2 regions of the Brevibacillus sp. YAE8 genome follow, and region 2 is predicted to be linked to the other one. Evidence: riboswitches for the same ligand, from Rfam matches in the RefSeq annotation. Region 2 holds a riboswitch; the other holds the start of a gene.
The links. Region 2 has a riboswitch for S-adenosylmethionine ahead of AC27IT_RS12370 (MetQ/NlpA family ABC transporter substrate-binding protein). Riboswitches for the same ligand answer to the same signal wherever they lie in the genome.

Region 1 (7,434 bases), on a different contig from region 2:
GTTTGGGCGCGACCTGCAATCGGCCGAAGACTTGAATCAGAAGCTGACGAAAGCTTTTACCGAAGAAGAAATTTACCGCATCGATCATTATTTGGGCAAGGCCATGGTGCAAAATCTGGAGGCGCTGGAGTTCGCCAACCCTGTGTTTGCCGCGCTGTGGAACAATCGGCACATCGCAAACGTGCAGATTACAGCCAGCGAGACGGTCGGAGTGGAAGAAAGGGCAGGCTTTTACGAGCAGGCCGGAGCACTCCGCGACATGGTGCAAAACCACATGCTGCAAATGCTGATGATGGTCGCCATGCACATCCCCAAGCGGATTACGGCAACCGATATTCGGGCACAAAAGCGCAAGGTGATGGAGGCAGTGCGGCCGCTGAAAATAGAAGAGGTGGCGCAAAACGTCGTGCGCGCCCAGTACAGTGCCGGGCAAATCGGGGAGACGCCTGTTGTTGGCTACCGGGACGAGCCGGGGGTATCGCCTGCGTCCATGACGGAAACGTATATCGCAGCGCGCGTTTGGATCGACGACCCGTTTTGGAGAGGCGTGCCTTTTTACATTCGCACAGGAAAGCGGCTGAAGGAAAAAGCGACCCGCATCGTCATCGAATTCAAAAACCCTTTGGAGCGGCTGTACCGGGAGCAGCAAGAAAAGACATTGCCCAACCTGCTCATCATCAACGTCCATCCCGAAGAAGGAATCGCCTTGCAGTTGAATAGTAAGAATCCGGCCAATAGCGGAAAAATTGAGCCTGTCACGGTTGACTTCAGCGCAGGCCACCAGGACGTGCCAGAGGCGTACGAACGACTGCTGTTCGATGCGCTGCGCGGCGATTCCACTTACTTCGCCCACTGGAACGAAGTGCGGCTGTCGTGGAAATGGGTGGAGCCGATCCTTGCCGCCTTCGAACGCAATCTCGTTCCGCTCGTCTCGTATGAGGCAGGTTCACACGGTCCGGAGGCCGCGCGTGATTTGCTTCGGGAAGAAGGATTTTCCTGGTGGCTAGATCATGTAGAAGAACGTGAGCTGGAGCCAGTGCATCGGTAGTGTGTGCAGAGGGAGTGTCGGGCGCACGAGCGAAAAGGCTACGTGCCCAACCCGGCCCCTTCGACCAGCCAGCGAAAAACTGCCTGCAAATCCCACGACTTTCGGCCAATCAGCCCAAAAACAAGGGGGAAGCGATTCATGCGATTTGGCGTAATCGGTACCAACTGGATTACAGAAGAGTTCATCCAGGCAGGCCATACGGTAGAGGGCTTTTCCCTGCAAGCTGTTTGCTCGCGAACGCTCGAGCGCGCCAAGGAATTTGCGGCCAAGTTCGCGGCTCCTTTTTTCTACACGAATCCCGCAGAGATGGCGGCGAGCGGACAAATCGACGCCGTCTACATTGCCAGCCCCAATTGCTTTCATGCCGAGCAGGCCATCCTGTGCATGAGCTTGGGGCTGCACGTCTTGTGCGAAAAGCCGCTCGCCTCGAATGCGGACGAAGTAGAGGCGATGCTTGCGGCGGCGAAAAAGCATGATGTTCTGCTCATGGAAGCGGTCAAATCGACCCTCGTGCCGAACTTTTTTACGATTCAGGACCATTTGCCCAAGCTGGGGAAAATTCGCCGCTTCATCGCCAGCAATTGCCAGTATTCCTCCCGCTACGATGCGTATCGCGCGGGCGAGGTGCTGCGGGCTTTTGACCCGGCTTACTCCAACGGAGCCTTGATGGATATCGGGATTTACTGTCTCTATCCGGCAATCGTTCTGTTTGGCAAGCCGGAGCAGGTCAAGGCAGAAGGAGTTGTGCTGGCGTCAGGGGTAGACGGAGAAGGCAGCATTCTTTTGAAGTACGAAGAGATGGACGCCATCCTCAGCTTTTCCAAGATTACCACCTCCTATCAGCCAGCGGAAATCCAGGGGGAGGACGCCACGATGGTGATCGATAAAATCAATCACCTGACGCGCATCGAGATTCGCTACCGAGACGGCAGGATCGAGGATGTGACCAGGCCCCAGACGCCGAAGGCGATGCACTACGAAATCAGGGAGTTTATCCGGCTGGCTTCGGCGGGCGCCAGAGAGTCGGCGACCAATTCACATGCAGCCTCCCGATTGACGATGGAAGTCATGGACGAAGCGAGAAGGCAAATCGGCGTCGTCTTCCCGGCCGATTTGCGGCGCGGAAGCAAGCATCCGGAGACAGGGAAGAACGAACAAAACAGGGAGGCGAAACGCGATGAAAATGTTTGATGTGACCGCACCTATTTTTGAAGGGATGACGGTGTACAAAAACAAGCCGGAAAAGCAGCCGAAGATTTTGTCTGCAACAAACGGCTACGTGACCGAGTCGAGAATCGACATGGATGTGCATTCTGGCACACATGTGGACGCGCCGCTGCACATGGTGAAGGACGGGGAGACGTTTGAAAGCATTTCGCTGGAAAAGCTGGTAGGAAACTGCCGCGTACTCGACCTGACGCATGTGGAAGACAAGATCGGGCGAGCCGAGCTGGAAGGTTACGACATTGCGTCGGGAGAGTTTGTCCTGTTTCAAACGAAAAATTCGTGGGAGGATGCTTTTTCGTTCGAGTTCGTCTATTTGGCACAAGACGGCGCAGCGTATTTGGCGGAAAAAGGCGTGCGCGGTGTCGGCACGGATGCATTGGGGATTGAGCGCAGCCAGGAAGGACACCCAACCCACAAAACGTTGTTTGGCGCAGGCGTGATCGTGATTGAGGGCTTGCGGCTTCGCGAGGTGCCCGCAGGAAAATACTTCATGGTTGCTGCCCCGTTAAAGCTGGTCGGCACAGACGCTGCTCCGGCAAGGGTGCTGTTGTTTGAGGGCTGGCAGGGATGAAGGTAAATAAAGCGTTCGCAGGGGGGAGCTGCGGGTACGGGTTCGGGCACGGATACGTATGCCCAACTGCTTTGCGCGACAGAGGGTCTGGCTTGCTATCCCTTTAAAACGGCCGTGATGTTACCACAGAGCATCTGAAAACCGGATGCTCCAAGAAAAGGCCAGACAGCAAAGGAATGACCGTTCCCAAAATCAAAGGAGGCGAAAAGCATGCCAAGTCGACCAAAGCGCGAGGAATACGGGGAGTATTTTGCCTACTATGTCGAGCAAGTGCCAGAAGGCGAGTTGACAGCCGTACTGGCGAAGCAACTGGCGCAGACCGTCGAGATGTATGCCGGGCTTACCGAGGCGCAAGCGGAGTATCGCTACGCGCCGGGCAAATGGACCGTAAAAGAAGTGTTGGGGCATCTGATCGATACGGAGCGGATTATGAGCTACCGCTTGCTGCGAATTGCCCGGGGAGATCAGACACCGCTCGTCGGATTTGACGAAAATGCGTATGTTGCGCAAGCTTTTTTTCAGAAACGCGACCTGGCCGATTTGCTCGAAGAATATCAGGCTGTTCGGCAGTCGACGCGCGCTCTGTTGCGGGGAGTGGCAGAGGAGGCGTGGACGCGAACAGGGACGGCCAACGGCAACAAACTGTCCGCACGCACTTTGGCCTATGTCATTGCCGGGCATGAGGCCCATCACTGTCGCATATTGCGGGAAAGGTATTCACTGTAGACGGTATGCAAAAGCGAACCGCGTTGATTTGATTCGTCCCTTTCGCTTGTTTATTCTACCATTTTCAGGAAAAGTAGAATAGAATGGTAGTAACGATTTGCAAAATTGCATACGGGGGAACAGGTTCCTTGCGGCGATTCGCTGCTAAGGATAATAGGGAAGCTCGGTGCAAATCCGACACGGTCCCGCCACTGTAAGAGGGGAGTTTCGCGCACACAGGCCACTTGTCCAGCCGCTGGACAGGGAAGGCAGCGCCAGACGATGATCCCGAAGTCAGGAGACCTGCCTGTTTCAACAACACTGATGGACCTACGGGAGATAGGGAGGTGTTAGAGGACTCGCCATACTGGCAAACGGACAAGGATGTCTATTGCTTGCCTGCGCATTTTCTAACGATCGGATCTCGTTTCGATCAGTAGAAAATGCGTTTTTTGTTTTGGGGAGAGGAAATCGGCGCTGATTGACCGTGAGCAACTCAAAGGAGGGAGCAGCATGGTTCAGCTTTTCATCTGTCAATGGTGCGGTTATGTCGAAGAACGAGAGCTGTCGGGGGAAAGCGAGGAAGGGCTGGTCCGTTGCGTTTGCTGCAGTACGGAGGAAGTCGAAAGCGTTTTTGCCAGGTGAAGGCGACCGTACATTCGGAACGGTTGTCCCGTTTTTGGCCGTATCTGAACCGTTTCTGACCGCATCTAGCCTGGTTAAAAACGAAAAAGAATTTTGTTGACGAATGCTTTGGAATTTCTTAGAATAGGCTCAACAGCAAACAAAGTTCTTATCCAGAGAGGTGGAGGGTCTGGCCCGATGAAGCCCGGCAACCGTTGCGTAGAGCGACAAGGTGCCAATTCCTGCGGGGCGTTTTCGTTCCGAAAGATAAGAAGCGGGTACATCGTAGCAGTTATGACGAACCTTCTTCTTAACGAAGAAGGTTTTTTGATGTTTCCGCTCAACAAAGGCTTTCTTTTCCAATAAGCTTTTCGCTTGGCCGCTTTCTCGACGAGAAAGAGCAAAAATTCATAGTTTTCTTTATCCAGAGAGGCGGAGGGACTGGCCCGATGAAGCCCGGCAACCGTTACACAGCTTGTGACAAGGTGCCAATTCCTGCAGGGCGGAAGCGTCCTGGGAGATAAGGAGAAGGATTTCGTTGATGCCAAAACCTTCTTCTTAGCGGGAAGGTTTTTTCTTTTTACGAAAATATTGCTATGAGGTGGTAGAAATGAGCGCAGGTGTAGTCAAGGTAGGGCTGCTTGGATTGGGAACAGTAGGGGGCGGCGTCATCAAGACGATTCGTTCGCAGCAGGAGAAGCTGGCTGCGAGATTGGGCAAGCGAATCGAAATTGTCAAAGCATTGGTCCGCGATTCGGAAAAAGAACGGGCCGTTCAGGTAGATCCCGCGCTTTTGACCACGGATTTTGAGGACGTGTTGAAAAGCGATGTGGACATTGTCGTCGAGGTGATGGGGGGCGTCGAGCCGACGTATGACTACGTCCGTGCCTTGATCGAAAAAGGCTGCCACGTGGTGACGGCGAACAAGGAGCTGCTTGCCAAACGCGGCACAGAGTTGGTCGATCTGGCAAACCGGCATCAGGTCCATCTGGCCTATGAGGCGAGCGTGGCAGGCGGCATCCCGATTTTGAGCGTGCTGCGACAGTTTTTGCGCACGAACGATATTCAAGGAGTGCGCGGCATTCTCAACGGTACGACGAACTTCATCCTGACGAAAATGGAAGCGGAGCAGCTCCCCTATCAGGAAGTGTTGAAGCAAGCGCAGGAGCTGGGGTATGCGGAAGCCGATCCGCGCTCTGACGTGGAAGGATTCGACGCGATGTACAAACTGTACATTCTCGCGCAGCTTGTGTACGGAGAATCGCTGCCGCTTGCAAATGTCGTGCGCAAAGGGATTGCCGATTTGTCTCCTGGTCACATCCGTATCGCAAACGAGCTGGGCTACCGGATCAAGCTGATTGCCCAGGCGCACAAAACAGAGCAAGGAATCCGGCTCTCGGTTCAGCCGACCATGCTGCCTGTCGCTCATCCGCTGGCGCAAATTCAGGATGCTTTCAACGCTGTTCAGCTTTCCGGAAACATCGTAGGCGATCTGCTGTTTACGGGCAGAGGCGCAGGCGAGCTGCCGACGGCAAGCGCCGTTGTCGAGGATTTGGCTTATTTGTTGACGCAGCCGTTTACCCCGCATCCGGCCTGGAAGGAAAAAACGGCCGAAGCGCAGCCGGGTCAATGGCAGGACGAGCGCGTGCTGTGTTATCTCGAAGGCTCGTGTCTCGCTGCGACGCCTGATCGCGTCCTGCATTTCTTGCGCGAGGCGGGCGTGACGGTGACGAAGCTGAAAGTCCAATTCGATCTGGGCGGAGTATTGCGCGCGGGGTTGATCGTAACAGGGATTCGCGAAGAGCACGAGGAAGTGCTGAAAAGCGATTTTGGCCTGTCCGTCCGCTGCTTCCCGCTGCTGGAAACGGCATAACCCGAAAAAGCGGCGCAAAAGAAAAAACGGGCAGGCAGCAAGGACGAATGCCAGATGGATGGCGTCCTACTGCCTGCCGTTTTTGTCCGAATGCTTGGGGGGATCAGGGGCGGAGCCGTTTTGCTGGTTTCCCGGGAAGACGGCTTTTTCCCATTTGGTCATGAAATAGCCCGAGAGCAGAAAAACGCCAATGGCTGCTACGGTAATGATGACTCCTGTCATGCTCTCCCTCCTTTTGCTCGTAAAAGCGGTCTTGCTATGGTTTACGAATAAGGCTTGGAGAGGTTTCAGCCAAAAGAACAGGGATGCGCCCGTTTTTTCATGAGCGGCTTCCGGCTGAAGTGGCGAATAGGACGGGGGTTATACTATGCCATGCCATGCTAACTTCCCCGCACGCGGCCCTCTGCGTCAATCTGGACGTTTTCCGAGAGCGATTCGATTCGCTTGCGCAAAGCGGCTCCATCTGTGGCGTTCATCGGCACGGCTTGTCCCAGTTCGGCGTGGAACGGAAGCATTGTCAGGTCGCAGGCGGCGTTTTTCGTACAGCTTGCTTGCAGCACCATCGTTTCCCACGTTTTCGGCTCGGTCGAGCGCGTGAAAATGAAGTTGCCTAGGCTGTAGGCGATCCATTTGCCGCGATACTGCTCAAAGCCTTGCAGCACGTGCGGATGGCCGCCGACGATCAGGTCAGCGCCTGCGTCGATGTACGCCTTGGCGAGTTCTTTTTGATGATCGACGGGAAAGTCTTCGCGCTCTTTGCCCCAATGGGCGATCACGACGACGAGATCAGCCTGTGCTTTCGCCTGCTCGATGGCTTGGACGGCCAAGGCGGGGTCGTAGGTTCCCGCCAGTCCCGGCCCGTTTTTTTGCGCGAACCAGCTCACTTCCGGTATGACCCGGCTGAATCCGAGCACGGCGAGCCTGATGCCGTTTTTCTCCACAAAAACAGGCGCGAAGGCGCGGGTGGCATCGACTCCGCCCCCGACATAGGCGATCCGGTGTTCCTCCAGCGCGGCGAACGTATCGAGCAAGCCGTCTACGCCCTGATCCATCGAGTGGTTGTTCGCCAGATTGACCGCGTCGATTCCGGCGGCCTGCATGGCGGGCGCAGCCAAAGGGGACGACTTGTAGACGTACGCTTTGTTGTCGGCGGGAGTCCCTCTCGTCGTAAGCGGCGTCTCCAGGTTGGCGATGGTGTAGTCATCCTGCAAAAAAAGCGAGCGCACATGCGTGAACGGGTAGTCGTAGCCTTTTTCTAGCAAAACGTTTTCCACATTTCCTGCCATCATGACGTCCCCGACAAAGCTGAGCCGGACAGTCGGCTCCGGGGCAGCGACCGGCTCTGGTGCGGGAGTGGCTTTGGGAGCCTCGTGCTTGCCGAGCGCA
Region 2 (7,434 bases):
AGCCCCATGTAGAGATTACCAGCTTTTGCGGCTCGCCTTTGGCAGCTTCGCCTGCTGCTCCCTCCTGCGGTTTGTCGCTGCTGCCGCAGCCTGCAAGCACCAGAGACAGCATGGAAGCAGAAAGTATTCCTGTCAGCATTTTTTTCATCGTAATGTTCCTCCCGTTCGGCTTATAAATGACGAATGATTCCATCTCATAGAATGAAGTGTTTTCTCGTTTTTATACTGCGTGTCGTGAAACCCCCTACTGTTTCCCTCGTTCGGTGATTTTATTCATCAACCACCCCCTTTGCAAAGCGTTGAGAAGCTGAAAAAGAAAAAAGAAAAGCACCCTTGAATAGAACGATACATTCTAAACAAGAGCACTTTTCTTCGTAAACAAAGAGAAGCGACACCCGTTTCACACCATTTTCACGGTCTTCCCTTGAGATAAATCAAAAGGGAAAATCCGAACGAATGGGGCAAGTATTTAATTTTCCGAGCCGCTCACAATCACATTCGTGATCGCCCACTGCGTAGGCGCATCATAGTCTCTTAGCACAGCTTCCAGCTTCAGACCCATCTCTTCTTCCAGCCGTTCTTTCAGTTTCCTCTTATAAAGAAGAGACATGCGAAAATCGACTTCGAGCTTCAGGGCCGGGGCTTCGCCTTCAAGCGCGGCAGAGCGCGGTGAACGGCGATGCTTGGCGTGGAAGGTAATCAACTGATTCTCAATGGTCACTCTCAGCAAAGTCGTTCCAAATCCGAACAACTCTTTCGCTATCTCATTATAAATGGCAGACAGCTTTTTTCTCGTTTCATTCGTGTCTGTTAAACTCATGACATCACCCGCGAGAGCTGTTATCGGATTCGTTGCTCCCATTATACATATGATTTCTGGCTAGAGCAAGCAAACATTCGTATTTAGATCATTTTTACATTTTTCAGTCAAAAATTCGTTCGGAAAAACAATTGACAGGTCGAAATCGGCAAGCTATAATCCAACTAACCTAATATGAATTGTAGGCAATTTGCTTTGACCGAATTTCATAAGCCACTTCTCTTATAAAGAGAGGTCGAGGGACTGGCCCTATGACACCTCGGCAACCTATCCCACCGATATGGTGCCAAATCCAGCGGAAATCAATTCCGACAGATAAGAGAGGCATTGACCACTGTGAATGTTGCATGCGCAGTTACAAGCCTCTTCTTAGCGGAAGAGGCTTTTTGTTTTCCCGGTTACTATTTTCAAGATATACAAACACCAAAGAAAAGGGGAATTTTCATGAAAAAGACAGGCTTATTTCTCACTTCGCTTCTGCTAGCTGCTTCTCTCGTTACGGCGTGCGGCGGCAAACAGGAAGCGGCTCCCGCAAACGGTGGAGCTGCTGCTGAACAGCAAACCAAAATCAAGGTCGGCGTGACAGGCGGCCCTCACGAAGAAATTTTCAACAAAGTAAAAGAAGTCGCCAAAGGCCAAGGAATCGACGTGGAGCTGGTCGTGTTCAACGACTATGTGCAACCGAACCAGGCTCTCGATAAAGGCAATCTCGATATGAACAGCTTCCAGACCATCCCGTTCCTGGCCAAGTTCAATCAGGACCACAAAACCAAAATCGTCGAGATCGGCAAAGGCGTAACCTTCCCGATGGGGCTCTACTCCACCAAGCATAAAAAAGTAGAGGACATCCCGGAAGGCGGCGTGGTCGGCATCCAAAACGACCCGACGAACCGCGCCCGCGCTCTGTTGCTCTACCAGGCTGCCGGACTTATCAAGCTCAAAGACGGCGTGAAAGACAACGCGACTCCGCTGGACATCGTGGAAAATCCGAAAAAACTGCAATTCAAGGAGCTGGAGGCAGCGTTTTTGGCTCGCTCGCTCGGCAACGTGGAAGTCGCTTCGATCAACACCAACTTCGCCATGGAAGCAGGCTATTCGCCGAAAAAAGACGCGATCTTCTCGGAAACGTCTGATTCTCCTTACGTCAACATCATCGCCGTCAGAGAAGCAGACAAAGACAACCCGACCTACAAAAAGCTCGTGGACATCTACCGCTCGGAAGAAGTGAAGAAGTTTATCGACGAACACTTTGAAGGAGCCGTGCTGCCGTCCTGGTAAAAACATGCCGGGAACAACCGACAACAAGGAGACACTCGTGATGATACAGCTAACTGATATTCATAAAACGTACAAGGTAGGAGCCAGGCAGGTCGAAGCCTTGAAGGGCGTATCTCTGAACGTGGAAAAAGGGCAAATCTACGGCGTGATCGGCTTTAGCGGAGCGGGGAAAAGTACCCTGCTCCGCACGATCAACCTGTTGGAAAAGCCGACGAGCGGCTCCGTAGTCGTCAACGGGCAAAATCTGCTTGAGCTGAAGGAAAAAGAGCTGCGCCAGGCGCGCAAAAAGATCGGCATTATTTTTCAGCACTTCAATCTGCTTTCCTCCTACAACGTCTTTGACAACGTGGCGGAAATATTGCGGATGAACCGAGTGCCAAAGGACGTTATCAAGCGCAAGGTAGAAGACTTGCTGCGCCTCGTCGGTCTGGCGGACAAGGCAAACGCCTATCCTTCCCAACTGTCCGGCGGGCAAAAGCAACGGGTAGGCATTGCCCGGGCACTCGCCACCGATCCGGAAATTTTGCTGTGCGACGAAGCGACATCTGCTCTCGACCCGCAGACGACCGAATCGATCTTGGAGCTTTTGCTCGACATTAACCGCAAGTTCAATCTGACAATCGTGCTGATTACCCACGAAATGCAGGTTATCAAAAAAATATGCGACCAGGTCGCGATCATGGAAAACGGCGTCATCATCGAGCAAGGGACTGTGCTTGATATTTTCAGCAATCCGCAGCAGCAGACGACGCGCAATTTCATCAAGACGATTTTTGACGATGAAGTGCCGGGTGAAATTTTGGCCAAAATCAAGCCGTCCGGGCCTGTCTCGAAAATACTTCGCGTAGCTTTTCGCGGGGATGCCGCGCTCGATCCGGTGCTCGGCACGCTGTCCGCGCGTTTTCCGGTCAGCACCAACTTGCTGTACGGCTCGATTACTTCCATTAAAGGAACGGCGCTGGGCATTCTGCTGCTGCATATCTCCGGGGAGGAACGGGCGATTGAGGACGGCATTGCTTTTCTGCGCGAATCGGTTTACAGAGTGGACATCGTCGAACGAGAGGAGGGCACGCACTCATGGACCGCCTTACTGAAATGATTCCTGTCTTCGGACAGTCCTTGCAGGAAACTGTCATCATGGTGGGCATCGCGCTGTTCATTGCGACGCTCATCGGCATTCCGCTGGGGATTCTTCTCGTCGTTACCCAGGGCAACCATCTGTTTCCGAACAAATTCATCTACCACGCACTCAATACGATCATCAACATCGTGCGCTCGCTGCCTTTTATCATCCTGATGGTCGCGATCATCCCGTTCACCGAGCTGATCGTCGGTACCTCCATCGGCATCGAGGGCGCCATCGTCCCGTTGATCGTCTACACGGCTCCTTATATTTCCCGCTTGATGGAGACGGCGCTGCACGACGTGGACCGCGGCGTCATCGAGGCGTACCAGGCCATGGGAGCCTCGCGCCGACAAATTATTTTTCGCATCATGCTGCGCGAGGCAAGACCGGGCATCGTGCTCTGCCTGACGATTGCCACCATCGGCCTGATCGGCGCGACCGCGATGGCCGGAGCCGTCGGAGCGGGCGGGCTGGGCGATCTGGCGCTGCGCTACGGCTACCAGCAATGGGATATCGAGGTCATGATAATTACCGTCATCATCCTCGTCGTTTTGGTGCAACTGATCCAGTCGCTCGGCAACTGGGCGGCTCGCAAACTGAAAAAAAGCGCATAGCGAGAAAGCCCTTGGCTGCTGCTGCACGTCAGGGGCTTTCGTTTTGTTTTCTTCTTCCATCCAGCAATGTTCACCGAATGTTTGGTGGAAAAGCTCCAAATATTCATGTACACTTATATGTAACTCAATGAATAGAGAGGGGCTACTCAAATCACATGAAAAAACTCATCATGCTGTTGGTCGCCGTTATGCTCGTACTCGCTCCTGGCGGATTCACAGATCACGCCGATGCAAAAGGCTACAAGTCTGGCAAAAAGTCGTTCAATTCCAATACAGCTCCAACGAACACGCAAACTCCAACCAAAGCCGATTCGAATGTAAATGCCTCTACCAATAAAAGCACGACAACCAATACACCGGCAACTGCTGCTCCGACCAAAAGCAGCGGCGGCTTCATGAAAGGCCTTCTCGTCGGTGGACTGGCTGGATTGCTGTTCGGTAGCCTGTTTGGCGACATGGGAGCTTTGGGCGCAATCTTCGGCTTCCTGATTAACATGCTGGCGATTGTGGCTGTGATCGTCCTGATCCGCAAAATCTTCGTCTACTTCAAAACGCAACGCGCGAAGAAACAGGAACTGAACGCATGGAAAAGATAACATTTTCGGAGCAAATGCTCATCAACGCCATCTGCCTGCATGTGGCGAGCAAAAAGCAAGTTCAGCCGCAAGACGTAGAAGTTGAGCTGATGTGGGACGAAGACTACGGCTTTTCCGCTGAAGTTTACGCCAACGGTCGCAAGCAGGTGTTCGTCGAGATCAACCTGATCGAAGCCATCCGCTTCTATCTGGAGACGCAAATGCAACGCAACCCGTACTCTGCGGGTATCGAGCTGGTACTGGATGACGAGGAAGGCATCATCGCCCACATCACGTACCAAAGCTAGTCGCCTATTTTCATAAGCTTGTTATTCCCAAGCCAATTTGCTCACACTAGAGAGCAGGTTGGCTTTTCTCATGCCTCGATTGCACGCGATCAAGCGATCAAGTATTGAAATTGCCTGCATTCCGTTATATACTTTAATGAAAATGATTATCATTGTCTGCTTTTACTCATACATGTACATACTTTCCTATAAAGGAGTTGGCCTATTGTGGAACGCTTATACACGCAAAAGCTGGACATCGGTTACGGCGAGCTTTCCATTGTCAAAGACCTGAATATCAGCATCCCTTCCGGCAAAATCACCGCGCTGGTCGGCGCAAACGGCTCGGGCAAATCGACTATCCTCAAAACATTGGCCCGAATCATGAAGCCGTCAGGCGGACAGGTGTTTCTGGACGGGAAGTCTATCCATCAGCAGTCGACCAAAGAAGTCGCCAAGCAACTGGCGATTCTTCCGCAGAACCCAACTGCTCCCGATGGATTGACCGTGTCTGAGCTTGTTACCTACGGCCGCTTCCCGCATCAAAAAGGCTTCGGCTCCCTGACCAAAGAAGATAAGGAAATCGTCCAATGGGCCATTTCCATGACGGGTATGGTCGACTTCTACGACCGTCCTGTAGACCAGCTCTCCGGCGGTCAACGCCAGCGCGCCTGGATCGCCATGGCTTTGGCGCAAGGGACCGACATTCTGTTCCTGGATGAGCCGACCACCTTCCTCGACATGGCACACCAGTTGGAAGTGCTCAAGCTGCTGCAAAAGCTGAACGAGGAAGAAAACCGCACGATCGTCATGGTCGTCCACGATTTGAACCATGCGACACGCTACGCCCAGCACATGGTGGCGATCTCTCGCGGCACCGTCATGGCAGAAGGTACTCCGGCAGAAGTCATGACTCCCGAGATGCTGCGCAAAGTATTCAACATCGAAGCGGACATTTTGACCGACCCGCGCACAGGCGTGCCGCTTTGCCTCCCTTACGAGCTGAGCCATGCCGTTGAAAACAAGCAACCTGCATCCAGCCCAGTTCAATCAGCCGCCCAAGCGGTGCAAGAAGAAGAACGCAAGCTGGTCGGCACTCGTTAATTTTCTCTATCATCGACAGCACAAGCCATTCTCCTGATCGGCCAAAAGGAGAATGGCTTTTTTGGTGCAAAGAAAAACAAGCAAGCAGCCCGGGGCTTGATCTGCCCCGGGCTGCTGCCTATCTGTCAACGAGGTTTGATTACCACTTGATGTCTTTCAGGATTTCATCAGCCATGTTCGCTGTAGACACCAGTCCGCCACCGGACAGGTACCAGTAGTTGGCATCCAGGTAAATGATGTTGCCGTTTTTGAACGCTTTGGTGTTTTTCACCAGGTCGTTTTCTACCGCTTCTTTTGCTGCAGCAGAAACGCCTTGGTTTCCGGAGATTACGCCGCGGTCTACGACAAACAGGTAGTCAGGGTCTTTCTCTGCCACGTACTCAGCCGATACGCTTTGACCGTGTGTTGAAACTTCAATGTTTTTGTCTACAGCAGCAAAGCCAAATACGTCATGCAAAATGCCGAAGCGGGAACCAGGACCGTAAGCGCTCAGCTTGCCTTCGTTCACCAGAACGATCAGCGCGTTTTTGCCGCTTGCAGTCGCTTTTTCATTCAGTTGCTTGATAGAGTCGTTGATTTTTGCCAGTTCTTCGTCTACTTGCGCTTCTTTGCCGAAGATAGTGCCGAGAGTTTTCATGTTCTCGGTGAAGGACTCCATGTACTTGGTCGTATCTACACCCAGGAAGATGGTTGGGGCGATTTTGTTCAGTTCTTCATAAGCGTCTTGCTGACGGCCGGAGATGAAGATTACATCCGGTTTCATCGCGTTGATTTTTTCAAAGTCAGGCTCTTTCAGGCTGCCGATGTTGGTGTATTTCGCGTCCTTGAACTTCTCCAGGTAAGGAGGAATGCTGGATTGCGCTACCCCTTTCACTTCAATGCCCAGTTTGTCCAGGGAATCGAGTACACCGTAGTCAAAGACTACTACGTTTTGCGGGTTCTTCTTCAGTTTTGCCTCGCCCAATTTATGTTTGATCGTGATTTCTTCGGATTCCTTCGCGGCGCCGTTGGAAGCCTCTGGCGTTTGGGAAGGAGCTGCACTATTGGAGCCGGAACCGCATGCCGCTGTAAAGACTGCCAACAGTACGGCCATGAACAGCACAAGGATTTTTTTGTTCATTTCTCTCACCTCTATAAGTTTTTTAATATATATAAAATTATTGATAGCTTGCTGATGAACCCCCTTGCATGCCATCAAAATAATTTTATCGAAGGGAAGAAAAGCGTTACGCGAAATATACGCATATTTTGTTTTGGTCGATGTCCTCGATGTGGATGTCCATATCGTACACATCCTTCAAGGTTTGCGGGTCGATGATCTCGTCGGTAGTGCCTTCCTTCACGACCTTGCCATCCTTGAGCGCCACGATATAGTCCGAGTAGCAGGAAGCAAAATTGATATCGTGAATGACGATCACGACGGTTTTGCCCATCTCGTCCACCAGGCGGCGCAGCACCTTCATGATCTGGACCGAATGCTTCATGTCCAAATTGTTCAGCGGCTCATCGAGAAGCACATACTCCGTGTTTTGCGCGACAACCATGGCGATGTACGCCCGCTGCCGCTGCCCGCCGCTCAACTGGTCGAGGTATTTGTGCTGAATGTCCGTAAGCTCCAGGTAACGGATCG

Region 1: another riboswitch for S-adenosylmethionine. It lies ahead of AC27IT_RS10130 (homoserine dehydrogenase); the one in region 2 lies ahead of AC27IT_RS12370 (MetQ/NlpA family ABC transporter substrate-binding protein).

Annotation. Positions count from the first base shown of each region.
Region 1 covers NZ_BAAIYG010000005.1:108,228-115,661, reverse strand. The annotation lists gene zwf (glucose-6-phosphate dehydrogenase) at 1-1,048, shown strand, start outside; gene AC27IT_RS10145 (Gfo/Idh/MocA family protein) at 1,187-2,239, shown strand; gene AC27IT_RS10140 (cyclase family protein) at 2,226-2,846, shown strand; gene AC27IT_RS10135 (DinB family protein) at 3,057-3,572, shown strand; cobalamin riboswitch at 3,677-3,876, shown strand; SAM riboswitch class I at 4,342-4,449, shown strand; SAM riboswitch class I at 4,593-4,702, shown strand; gene AC27IT_RS10130 (homoserine dehydrogenase) at 4,786-6,048, shown strand; gene AC27IT_RS10125 (hypothetical protein) at 6,115-6,270, opposite strand; gene AC27IT_RS10120 (CapA family protein) at 6,429-7,434, opposite strand, start outside.
Region 2 covers NZ_BAAIYG010000007.1:47,561-54,994, forward strand. The annotation lists gene AC27IT_RS12360 (ABC transporter substrate-binding protein) at 1-148, opposite strand, end outside; gene AC27IT_RS12365 (hypothetical protein) at 470-820, opposite strand; SAM riboswitch class I at 1,040-1,142, shown strand; gene AC27IT_RS12370 (MetQ/NlpA family ABC transporter substrate-binding protein) at 1,265-2,098, shown strand; gene AC27IT_RS12375 (methionine ABC transporter ATP-binding protein) at 2,139-3,197, shown strand; gene AC27IT_RS12380 (methionine ABC transporter permease) at 3,176-3,838, shown strand; gene AC27IT_RS12385 (hypothetical protein) at 3,994-4,434, shown strand; gene AC27IT_RS12390 (YxcD family protein) at 4,422-4,721, shown strand; gene AC27IT_RS12395 (ABC transporter ATP-binding protein) at 4,929-5,804, shown strand; gene AC27IT_RS12400 (siderophore ABC transporter substrate-binding protein) at 5,944-6,924, opposite strand; gene AC27IT_RS12405 (iron ABC transporter ATP-binding protein) at 7,031-7,434, opposite strand, start outside.